Regions from separate parts of the Brucella tritici genome, predicted to be linked through region 1. Evidence: predicted binding sites of a transcription regulator. Region 1 holds the regulator's gene; each other region holds the start of a gene.

Region 1 (3,137 bases):
CAGTTCGCATTTTTACCGGTGCGCCACTGCCCACAGGCACGGACACAATTGTCATTCAGGAGCACACTAAGCGTTCGGGTAACCGGCTAACCGTTCACGAAGGAATAGAGCCAGGACGGCATATACGCCGCGCGGGCCTCGATTTTTCGCCCGGTGGTATCGTCATTCCGAGCGGGCGTGAGTTGGACGCCGCTGCACTGTCGCTGGCAGCGGCCAGCGGTAATGCGAAGATCGGCGTATTCCAAAAACCAAAAGTGGCAATTATTGCGACCGGTGATGAGCTGGTTCCTCCCGGTCAAACACCCGGAAAAGACCAGATTGTTGCATCGAACAGTGTTGGAATTGCCGAGATCGTAAGGCGAGCTGGCGGAACGCCACAAGATAAGGGAATCATTCAAGATGATCCCGCCAAAATCGAACAGGCAATAGCCGATGGCCTGCAAAGCGGCATCGACATTCTGGTGACTATCGGCGGCGCTTCCGTCGGCGACCGGGATTTTGTGCATGGAGCATTGCAGAAACTGGGCGTCAATCTCGACTTCTGGAAGATCGCCATGCGACCCGGAAAACCCCTAATGTATGGGCGCATCGAAAAGAACGGCAAGATCGTCCATGTCATCGGCCTGCCGGGTAATCCTGTTTCGAGCCTCGTCTGCAGCCTTATTTTTCTCCGTCCTCTTGTGGCCAAGCTTGCCGGAACCAGCCTAGATGCGGATATTCGACCAGCAAAGCTCGGTACTGCTCTGTCTGCAAACGATCATCGCCGCGACTATATTCGAGCTACCATCGAATCAGGTCCGGACGGAATGCTGATCGCAAAGCCGTTTCCACTCCAGGATTCGTCTATGCTTTCCGCTCTCGTCGGCTCGAAAGCACTTCTCATCAGGAATGAGAACGCTCCAGAGGCCGCAGTCGGGGATGATTGTCGTGTCCTCATGCTATAGATTGAGTATGAATCTTGGCTCCCACTAAAGCATGAGAAAATCGATCTAACTCATGCTAAAATATATCTTATTCAGATCTGGCACTAAAGTGTCGTATCAGTGATCGCCCCGTCCTGAAACATTCCGTTCAATCTCACCTTGAGCGTTAATGGTTTTAAAACCATTGCAGAACAAGACTGGAACATATAGTGTTCGTTCTGGTTTTGTTTTTCTCGATTCTTGGCCGGGAGGGTGTCGCGCATGTTAACCCGTAAACAGCACGAGCTTCTGCTGTTCATTCATGAACGTCTGAAAGAAACGGGCATTCCGCCATCTTTCGACGAAATGAAGGAGGCGCTCGATCTGGCTTCAAAATCGGGTATTCATCGTCTGATTACCGCTCTGGAAGAGCGTGGTTTCATTCGCCGTTTGCCAAACCGGGCACGCGCACTTGAGGTGTTGCGTCTGCCGGATTCCATCGCCCCCGGGCTCAATTCACAAAAGAAGTTCGCTCCCAGCGTTATCGAAGGCAGCCTGGGCAAAGCCTCGCCGCCGCCACCGTCGCGCCCTGCCCCTGTGGCGACGAATGACGACACGACTGGAACTGTATCCGTACCGGTTATGGGGCGAATTGCTGCTGGTGTGCCTATCTCCGCGATTCAGAACCAGACTCATTCCCTCAGCCTTCCACCCGAAATGATCGGCGCGGGCGAGCATTACGCGCTTGAGGTCAGAGGCGACTCAATGATCGATGCGGGAATTTTCGACGGAGACACGGTCATCATCAAGCGTGGCGAATCCGCGAATCCGGGTGAAATCGTAGTCGCTCTCGTCGATGACGAAGAAGCCACGTTGAAGCGCTTCCGCCGTAAGGGCGCATCTATTGCCCTCGAAGCAGCCAACCCTGCCTATGAAACACGGATCTTTGGCCCCGACCGAGTCCGGGTTCAAGGCAAGCTTGTCGGCCTGATCCGCCGCTACTAGTGGATTGAATTTGACGTTTGATACTCTTCCGAGATCAATCCCGTTTCAAACGTCAAATTTGAAAAACCCACTAGATTCATAAAATCACTAGTGGTCTTTTTGATTCCAACATTTGCTCAGCGCTCATATCCGAGGGATGCAAATGTCGGAATCAGACCACTAGAGCGCATCACGAAAAGTGTGAAGCTGCTCTGCACAGGGATATACATAAAGCAGAAAAATCAGGCATATTCATAGTTCCGTTTTAGCTGGAAGCGCTCGAAAGTCATTCGCAGCGATTTGCGTCGTCGTCGGAATCTGATGAACAGATCGCTGCATTCTTGGCTGGTCGGGATTTGGGCTTGTACTCGCGTTCGGCCAAGCCGCGTGCCGCACGCGAATGGATGCGATGCAAATGCCAAGGACGGCTCGGCACATCGACTGCATATGTCACTCGGTCGCCCGGCTGCAAGTTGGAGATTAGCTGGCTCGGTTCGGGCTTAGCAGTTTCATTCGCCCCGCCCGATACAGTCATAATAGATCGGCTTTTATCTGGTCCTTCGCCAAGCCTGATCTCGACTGTCCCCTTCAGCGCCAGATCGCGTTTGCTGATACTGAGCGTTGCGGAGCGACGGCACGTAATGTCCTTACCCGGAACGGCGAGAATAACCACATCCCCGATATTACAGGCTATCTCCTGCATAGCGACATCTGTCGTATAGGCTAGTGTGCGACTATCACGCAAAGTAATCGTGCACAATCCGTCATCACATTCGAAGCCGCTATAATTGGCCTGCTTCTCGTTTTTAACCGAAGGCGGCGAAACAAACTCCTCGACCAGATAAGCGGTTTTCCAATTGTCGATCGTAAACTGTGACGGTCGATTTCGATTAACCGCGAACCTCCCATCCGCCAATCGAACCCCGACCAGTTTAGCGTCTTCAGAGATCACGATATCTGGAAAAGGTTCACGAACAAAAACCACCAGTCCCAAGATGATGAAAGGCAGTGCCAGCGCTTTCAGTCTGGTGGAAAGCACAACGAGCAGAACGAGCGCAACAGTCCAGAGGAGAAGTGTAGGCGCGGGCATCGCTCCAGGATTACCATCGGGCGACCAAGTTGCAACGAAGGCAGCAATGTGTCTGACGGCCCAAATCCCCCAGCCCATGACCTGCAAGGGCATCCAGTCAAGCTGCACTGGCATCAAAACGAGACTGAAAACGGCAAACGGCATAACGAGAATAGCGATTA
Region 2 (3,137 bases), on a different contig from region 1:
GCGTGGCGTGCTTTGTGCCTTGCGATCTTGCTAATATAGAGGAACGGGAGATGTCATCGTTGCTCTGACCCGTTCCGCTTATACGTCGACCTTGCGCTTCGCAAAGTTGACTGTCAATCATTTGGTCAATATTACCCTCAGCTCCAATACAAATTTTCTAACGGGCTTTCTTTGCTCGTTATGGCCATGCAGGTGCCATGAAGTAAAATTATAGTACTTCCTACCTCATGTCCGATTTTTATTCGAACAGAGTTAAAATCCTGGGGCGGTGCAGATGACAAAGCGGATCATGATCATTGGCGGCGCCGGTTCAGGAAAATCAAGCCTCGCGCGTGCGCTAGGCGAGGTTACCGGCTTACCGGTCGTTCATATCGATACCCTCTACTGGCAGCCCGGTTGGACGATGCGATCACGTGACGAGATCGGTCGCCTCACCAAGGAAGCGGCAAATCAGGACAGATGGATATTCGAGGGCAATCATAGCGAAACTATGAATTACCGAGCCTTGCGGGCAGATATGCTTATTTTTCTCGATATATCGACCATGCGTCGCCTGTGGCGTGTACTGAAAAGAACGGTAATCCACTACGGACGCTCGCGCCCGGATATGGCGGAAGGTTGCGTGGAGCGTTTTGACTGGGATTTTCTGAAATGGGTGGCTGGCTATCGCAAGAACGGCCGTATTCGTGCGCTGAGCTTTCTGGAGAAGGCGCCTCAACATCTTTCCAAGCACCATTTGCGCAGTCCGGATGATGTGAAACGCTTTCTCGCGCAGATGGCGCGCGAAATAAAATAAAACAATCGGCCTTCCCGATTGCGATAAATCCACAAAGAGGACCATGAAATAACAATATTTCAAGCCGTGCGCTGCATCGCAAGGGCTGTTATATTTAGTTGTCTCCCAAGACTTTACGCTGCGTGCTATGGCCCAATTATCTGCACAGCGCGAATGCATGACATGCCGGAACTCGTTCCGGCACCGTAATCTTTTTGCCGGATTGCCGGCTTCTCGCTGTTCTGGAGTTTCCACGTGGCCGATATCACTGATAACGCCGCTGCCCTTATTGATGCGCCGAAAGCTGCTGCATTCGACCGTCACCGCCTCTATGAAGATGCGATGGCGATGCTGATCGGCACATCCTTCATTGCACTTGGCATTACGCTTTACAGCCAGGCGATGCTAATGACTGGCAGCACCGCCGGTATCGCCCTTCTCATCCAGTATGCAACAGGCACTGAATTCGGATTGCTCTATTTCCTGATCAATCTGCCATTCTATTATTTTGCCGTGCGTCGAATGGGGTGGGCTTTTACGATCAGAACATTCGTCGCAGTGGCCATGATGTCGGGCTTTGCGCGACTGATGCCCTTGAGTGTCGACTTCTCAAGCGTCAATCCGCTTTTCGCCGCACTCATGGGCGGTACCTTGATGGGTATGGGTGTACTCGCACTCTTCCGGCATCGTTCCGGTGTCGGCGGCGTCAATATATTGGCGCTCTATCTGCAAGATGCCTATGGCATAAGAGCCGGCTGGTTTCAGCTCGGCCTCGATATCCTAATTATGCTGGTCTCGCTGTTCTTTATCCCGTGGGAAAATATGGCACTTTCCCTCATCGGCGCGATTGCCATGAATCTTATCATTGCAATCAATCACAAACCGGGTCGGTATCTCGGTATAAGCTGAGAAAACAAAAAGCCGCCTTCGAAGGCGGCTTTTCTCACAAATGACTGTTGGTCACTCAGTGGGCGGTCATCCACTCGCGTGCGTCGCGCAACGCTGCTGCCAGTTCGCCCTTGCTCATCGTGGCAGCCACCTGATTACGCATACGGGCCGCCTTCTCGCTGCCTCGGATGGCGGCAATGTTCAGCCATTTGTGGGCCTGCACCACGTCGATCTCGCAATCGCGACCGATGGCAAATTTCATGCCCATTTCCAGAAGAATGCGATCCTGCGCGATTGCGTTGTTCTTATTCGTAAAGCTCTGAAACTGTGCCATTTTCTTTTGTCCCTGTTAAATCCCGAGAACCGTCCGGTCTTTATTTCAAAGCCTGATTTCGTTGCTTCGAAACTGCCGTCTCTGTCGTTCCGTTCATGCTCTCAAATCTACGGGAAAGGATTGAAATGCGCGTTAAACCAGATGCTTAACGAGCAACCAACAAAATCCGAACAAGGGGTAAACTTGGGATTTTGTTAAACATGCAAGTGCCGCCGATTGCTGGATTTTCGTAAAAATTCGATTCAAATCCGCATGATTGAACGAAACCAGTTGCTAACTATAGACAACATTCGAACGCGGGCGTGTGTGTACAAAGGGCAGTGTTTCATGTGCCGAGCACGACACAAATATCCCTCTTCCGCTTCGCCAGAAACTGGTTTACGTTTACGTTTGCGTAAGTTTGACGGATGGTCGAGGAGGCTTCCGTCTTAAACTTCAGAACGCATCACAGCGGTTTCATCGTTGCGACCGGCAAAGCCGGGACTGGCGGCGATTTGGGAGGAAAGAATGATCCGCACACTTATTCTTGGAATGACGCTTGCAGCCACCTTTGCCGCACCCGCCCTCGCCGAGGAAGGGATTGTCGGCACGTGGAAGCGTCCGAACGGCACGATCATCAGCTATGCAGCATGCGGCGCCAACAAGTTCTGCGGTACGGTGCAGACCGGCGAATACAAGGGCAAGTCCATCGGCACGATGTCCGGCACCGGGGGCAGCTATAAGGGTGAGGTCAACAAGCTTGACGAAGGCAAAACCTATACCGGCAAGGCCAGTGTCAAGGGCAATACGCTTTCACTCTCCGGCTGCGTGATGGGCGGACTGATCTGCAAGAGCGAAAGCCTAGCGCGCCAGTAATATCCAGCGCGGCGGAATCAAAAAGGGCGGCTCCAGACCGCCCTTTCTTTCATCGCTTATTCAGCGTGCCTTCTGACCGAAGAGAATCTTGTGTTCCTCTTCCTTGTTCATGGACGCATTTGCGCGTTCACGTTCTTCTTTGCCGACCACGAGACCGCGCTGCACCGCAGGGCGCGCATTCATCGTCTGATGCCAGCGCTTCAGGTTCGGGAAGTCATCCAGGTTCTGGTCATAATTCTTGTAGGCATTAATCCAGCCAATGGAGGCCATGTCGGCAATGGAGTA
Region 3 (3,137 bases), on a different contig from region 1:
CTGTCTAACAAGTCGGCAATAGACTTTAAGATTGCCCGAGTTCCGAAGGTTGAAATCAATGTCCGTACGTCCTGGCATCTCCATTAGCTACTGCACCCAATGCAACTGGCTGCTGCGTGCTGCGTGGATGGCGCAGGAGCTGTTACAGACTTTTGGGCAGGACTTAGGCGAAGTGGCGTTGCGTCCGGGCACGGGCGGGGTTTTTGAAATCCGCGTCCATATACCGGACGGCAGCGAAGAACTTATCTGGGAGCGCAAGCGTGACGGCGGATTTCCGGAGGCTAAGGTGTTGAAGCAGCGCGTGCGCGATCTGGTCTGGCCGGAACGTGATCTCGGTCATTCGGACCGGCCAGCCAATACTTGATGAGCCGTTGTGCTGTCCGCCTCTTCGACAGGCTGAGAACGAGGGTCGAGTTGTGCGTTCCCCCTCGTCCTTCGAGACGGCGCTTCGCGTCTCCTCAGGATGAGGGAAATAGCAGCGCCGCTATTTTAAGCCGAAGAAATCAATCCTCATCCACCACGCGCAGGCGTAGCTGATTGTTCGAGCCTTCCGCCTGCCGCGCTTGCGGGCGGGATGCTTCCTCGGTGGGTGCTGGGCCGAATTCCAGTGCCTCGATCTTCGCGCCGCGCTTGGTAACCTTGCTGGAAGACACAAGAATATCGTCAATATCCTTGTTGGCCTGCACGAAATGGGTCTGCAGCTTGCGCACGCGCTCGTCGAGGCGACCGACATCTTCCATCAGCCGGATCACTTCGCCCTGAATGACGTGCGCCTGCTCGCGCATGCGGGCATCTTTCAGGATTGCCTGGATGACCTGAATCGACAGCATCAGCAGCGACGGCGAGACGATGACGACCCGCGCCCGGTGCGCACGCTGGATCAGGGCTTCGAAATGCTCGTGAATATCGGCGAAGATCGACTCCGACGGCACAAACAGAAAAGCCGTATCCTGCGTTTCGCCGGGGATCAGATATTTGTCGGAGACATCCTTGATATGCACTTCCATGTCGCGGCGGAACTGGGCGACTGCTGCCTTGCGCGCCTCCGGCTGTTCCGTTTCGCGCATGGAATTCCAGGCTTCGAGCGGGAATTTCGCGTCGATCACCAAAGAGGGCGCATTGTTCGGCATCCGTACAAGGCAATCGGGGCGGGTGCTGTTGGAAAGCGTTGCCTGAAACTCGTAGGCACCCTGCGGCAGGCCGTCGGCGATGATCGCTTCCATGCGCGACTGGCCGAAAGCGCCGCGCGTCTGCTTGTTGGCGAGGATCGCCTGCAACTGCACCACCTGCCCGGCGAGCGACTGGATATTGTTCTGGGCCGTGTCGATGACGGCAAGACGTTCCTGCAATTTGGCGAGATTCTCATGCGTCGAACGGGTCTGCTCGGTCATGGTCTGGCCGATGCGATGCGTCATGCCGTCAAGCCGTTCGCGGATCGACTGGTTGAGCTCCGCCTGCCGCGAGCCGAACACTTCCGCCATGGTCTGCATCCGGCCCTGCATCTCGGCCTGTGCCTTCAGGATTTCCGCCATGCGATATTCTGCATCGCGGGCACGGTCTTCGGCCTGCGCTTCCGCGACCGCGCGAAGCCGGGCGGAGCGCGCCGCGGCGATCAGAAAAATAGCAAGACACAGCACCAGCACGACGATACCCGCGAGCAGGATATTGCCGAGCGTGAACGACGTGGCACCGAGCTGCAGGAGCGGCTCATTCAAGAGATTCTGGTTTTCCATGAAGGGAGCTTAGCTGATTCGTGTCGCCTTGATGAGATCAAAACAAGAACATTTTGCAAAGTGTAATTGACGATTCTCACGCGAGCCATTACGTGAAAGCCCATGTCTGTAAAACCGCTTGTCATCCTTCCCGATCCCGTCCTGCGCCAGGTTTCCAAGCCTGTGGAGCGCTTTGACGATCAGCTGCGCAAATTTGCCGGCGACATGTTCGACACCATGTATGATGCGCCGGGCATTGGTCTTGCCGCCATTCAGGTGGGCGAGCCGATCCGTATGCTCGTCATCGACCTTGCCAAGGAAGGCGAACCGAAAGCGCCGCATGTCTTCATCAATCCCGAGATCATCGGCGTGACGGATGAAGCCAGTACCTATGAGGAAGGCTGCCTTTCGATTCCGGATTATTATGCCGAGGTCGAACGGCCGGCGGCTATCAAGGTCAATTACTTCGATGCTGACGGCAAGCCGCATTCGATGGAAGCTGATGGGCTGATGGCCACCTGCCTGCAGCATGAGATCGACCATCTGAACGGTGTGCTCTTCATCGATCATATTTCCAAGCTGAAGCGCGATATGGTCATCAAGAAGTTCAAGAAGCTCGCCAGCCAGCGCGTGCCGGGGAAAGTGCTTTAATGCGTGTCGTTTTCATGGGGACGCCGGAATTTTCCGTGCCGATCCTCACCGCCATCATCGGTCACGGTTATGAGGTTGTTGCGGCCTATACGCAGCCTCCGCGCCCGGCTGGCCGTCGCGGGCTGGAGCTGACCAAGTCGCCAGTGCATGAAAAAGCCGAGCAGTTTGGCATTCCGGTGTTCACGCCGAAGAGCCTGAAGGGTGCGGAAGAGCAGGACGTTTTCGCAAGCCTCGAGGCCGATGTCGCGGTTGTCGTGGCTTATGGTCTGCTGCTGCCGCAAGCGATTCTGGATGCGCCGCGTCTCGGTTGTTATAACGGCCATGCCTCGCTGCTGCCGCGCTGGCGCGGTGCTGCTCCGATCCAGCGCGCCATCATGGCGGGCGATGCGGAAACCGGCATGATGGTCATGAAGATGGATGCGGGGCTCGATACCGGTCCTGTCGCGATGGCCGAAAAGGTTGCGATCACGCCTGACATGACAGCAGGTGAACTGCATGATCGTCTGAGCATGATCGGCGCCGACCTGATGATCCGTGCCCTGGGTGCGCTGGAGCGTGAAAGCCTTGCCTTGCAGCCGCAGGCGGAAGAAGGCGTCACCTATGCCGCCAAGATCGACAAGGCCGAGGCACGCATCGACTGGTCGAAGCCTGCAAAGGACGTGCACAACACCATTCGCGGTCTGTCGCCTTTTCCGGGCGCTTGGTGCGAAATGGAAATCAACGGCGCTGTTGAGCGCGTGAAGCTTCAGCGCTCAACACTGGGTGAAGGCAAGG

The links. Region 1 encodes LexA, which represses DNA repair genes until DNA is damaged. Its sites were predicted from a motif close to TGTTCNNNNTGTGTTCNG; they were not measured.
Region 2: a site for LexA is predicted at 2,153-2,170, ahead of F9K94_RS22435 (sel1 repeat family protein). Genes of this name have one in related genera too.
Region 3: a site for LexA is predicted at 1,767-1,784, ahead of F9K94_RS20390 (DNA recombination protein RmuC). Genes of this name have one in related genera too.

The regions. Positions count from the first base shown of each region.
Region 1 covers NZ_WBVY01000001.1:621,811-624,947, forward strand. The annotation lists gene F9K94_RS03075 (molybdopterin molybdotransferase MoeA) at 1-944, shown strand, start outside; gene lexA (transcriptional repressor LexA) at 1,185-1,907, shown strand; gene F9K94_RS03085 (ComEC/Rec2 family competence protein) at 2,173-3,137, opposite strand, start outside.
Region 2 covers NZ_WBVY01000008.1:92,155-95,291, reverse strand. The annotation lists gene F9K94_RS22445 (P-loop NTPase family protein) at 275-796, shown strand; gene F9K94_RS22440 (YitT family protein) at 1,031-1,684, shown strand; gene F9K94_RS22435 (sel1 repeat family protein) at 1,740-1,997, opposite strand; gene F9K94_RS22430 (DUF2147 domain-containing protein) at 2,505-2,852, shown strand; gene F9K94_RS22425 (glutathione binding-like protein) at 2,913-3,137, opposite strand, start outside.
Region 3 covers NZ_WBVY01000006.1:58,466-61,602, forward strand. The annotation lists gene F9K94_RS20385 (SelT/SelW/SelH family protein) at 59-364, shown strand; gene F9K94_RS20390 (DNA recombination protein RmuC) at 504-1,733, opposite strand; gene def (peptide deformylase) at 1,836-2,363, shown strand; gene fmt (methionyl-tRNA formyltransferase) at 2,363-3,137, shown strand, end outside.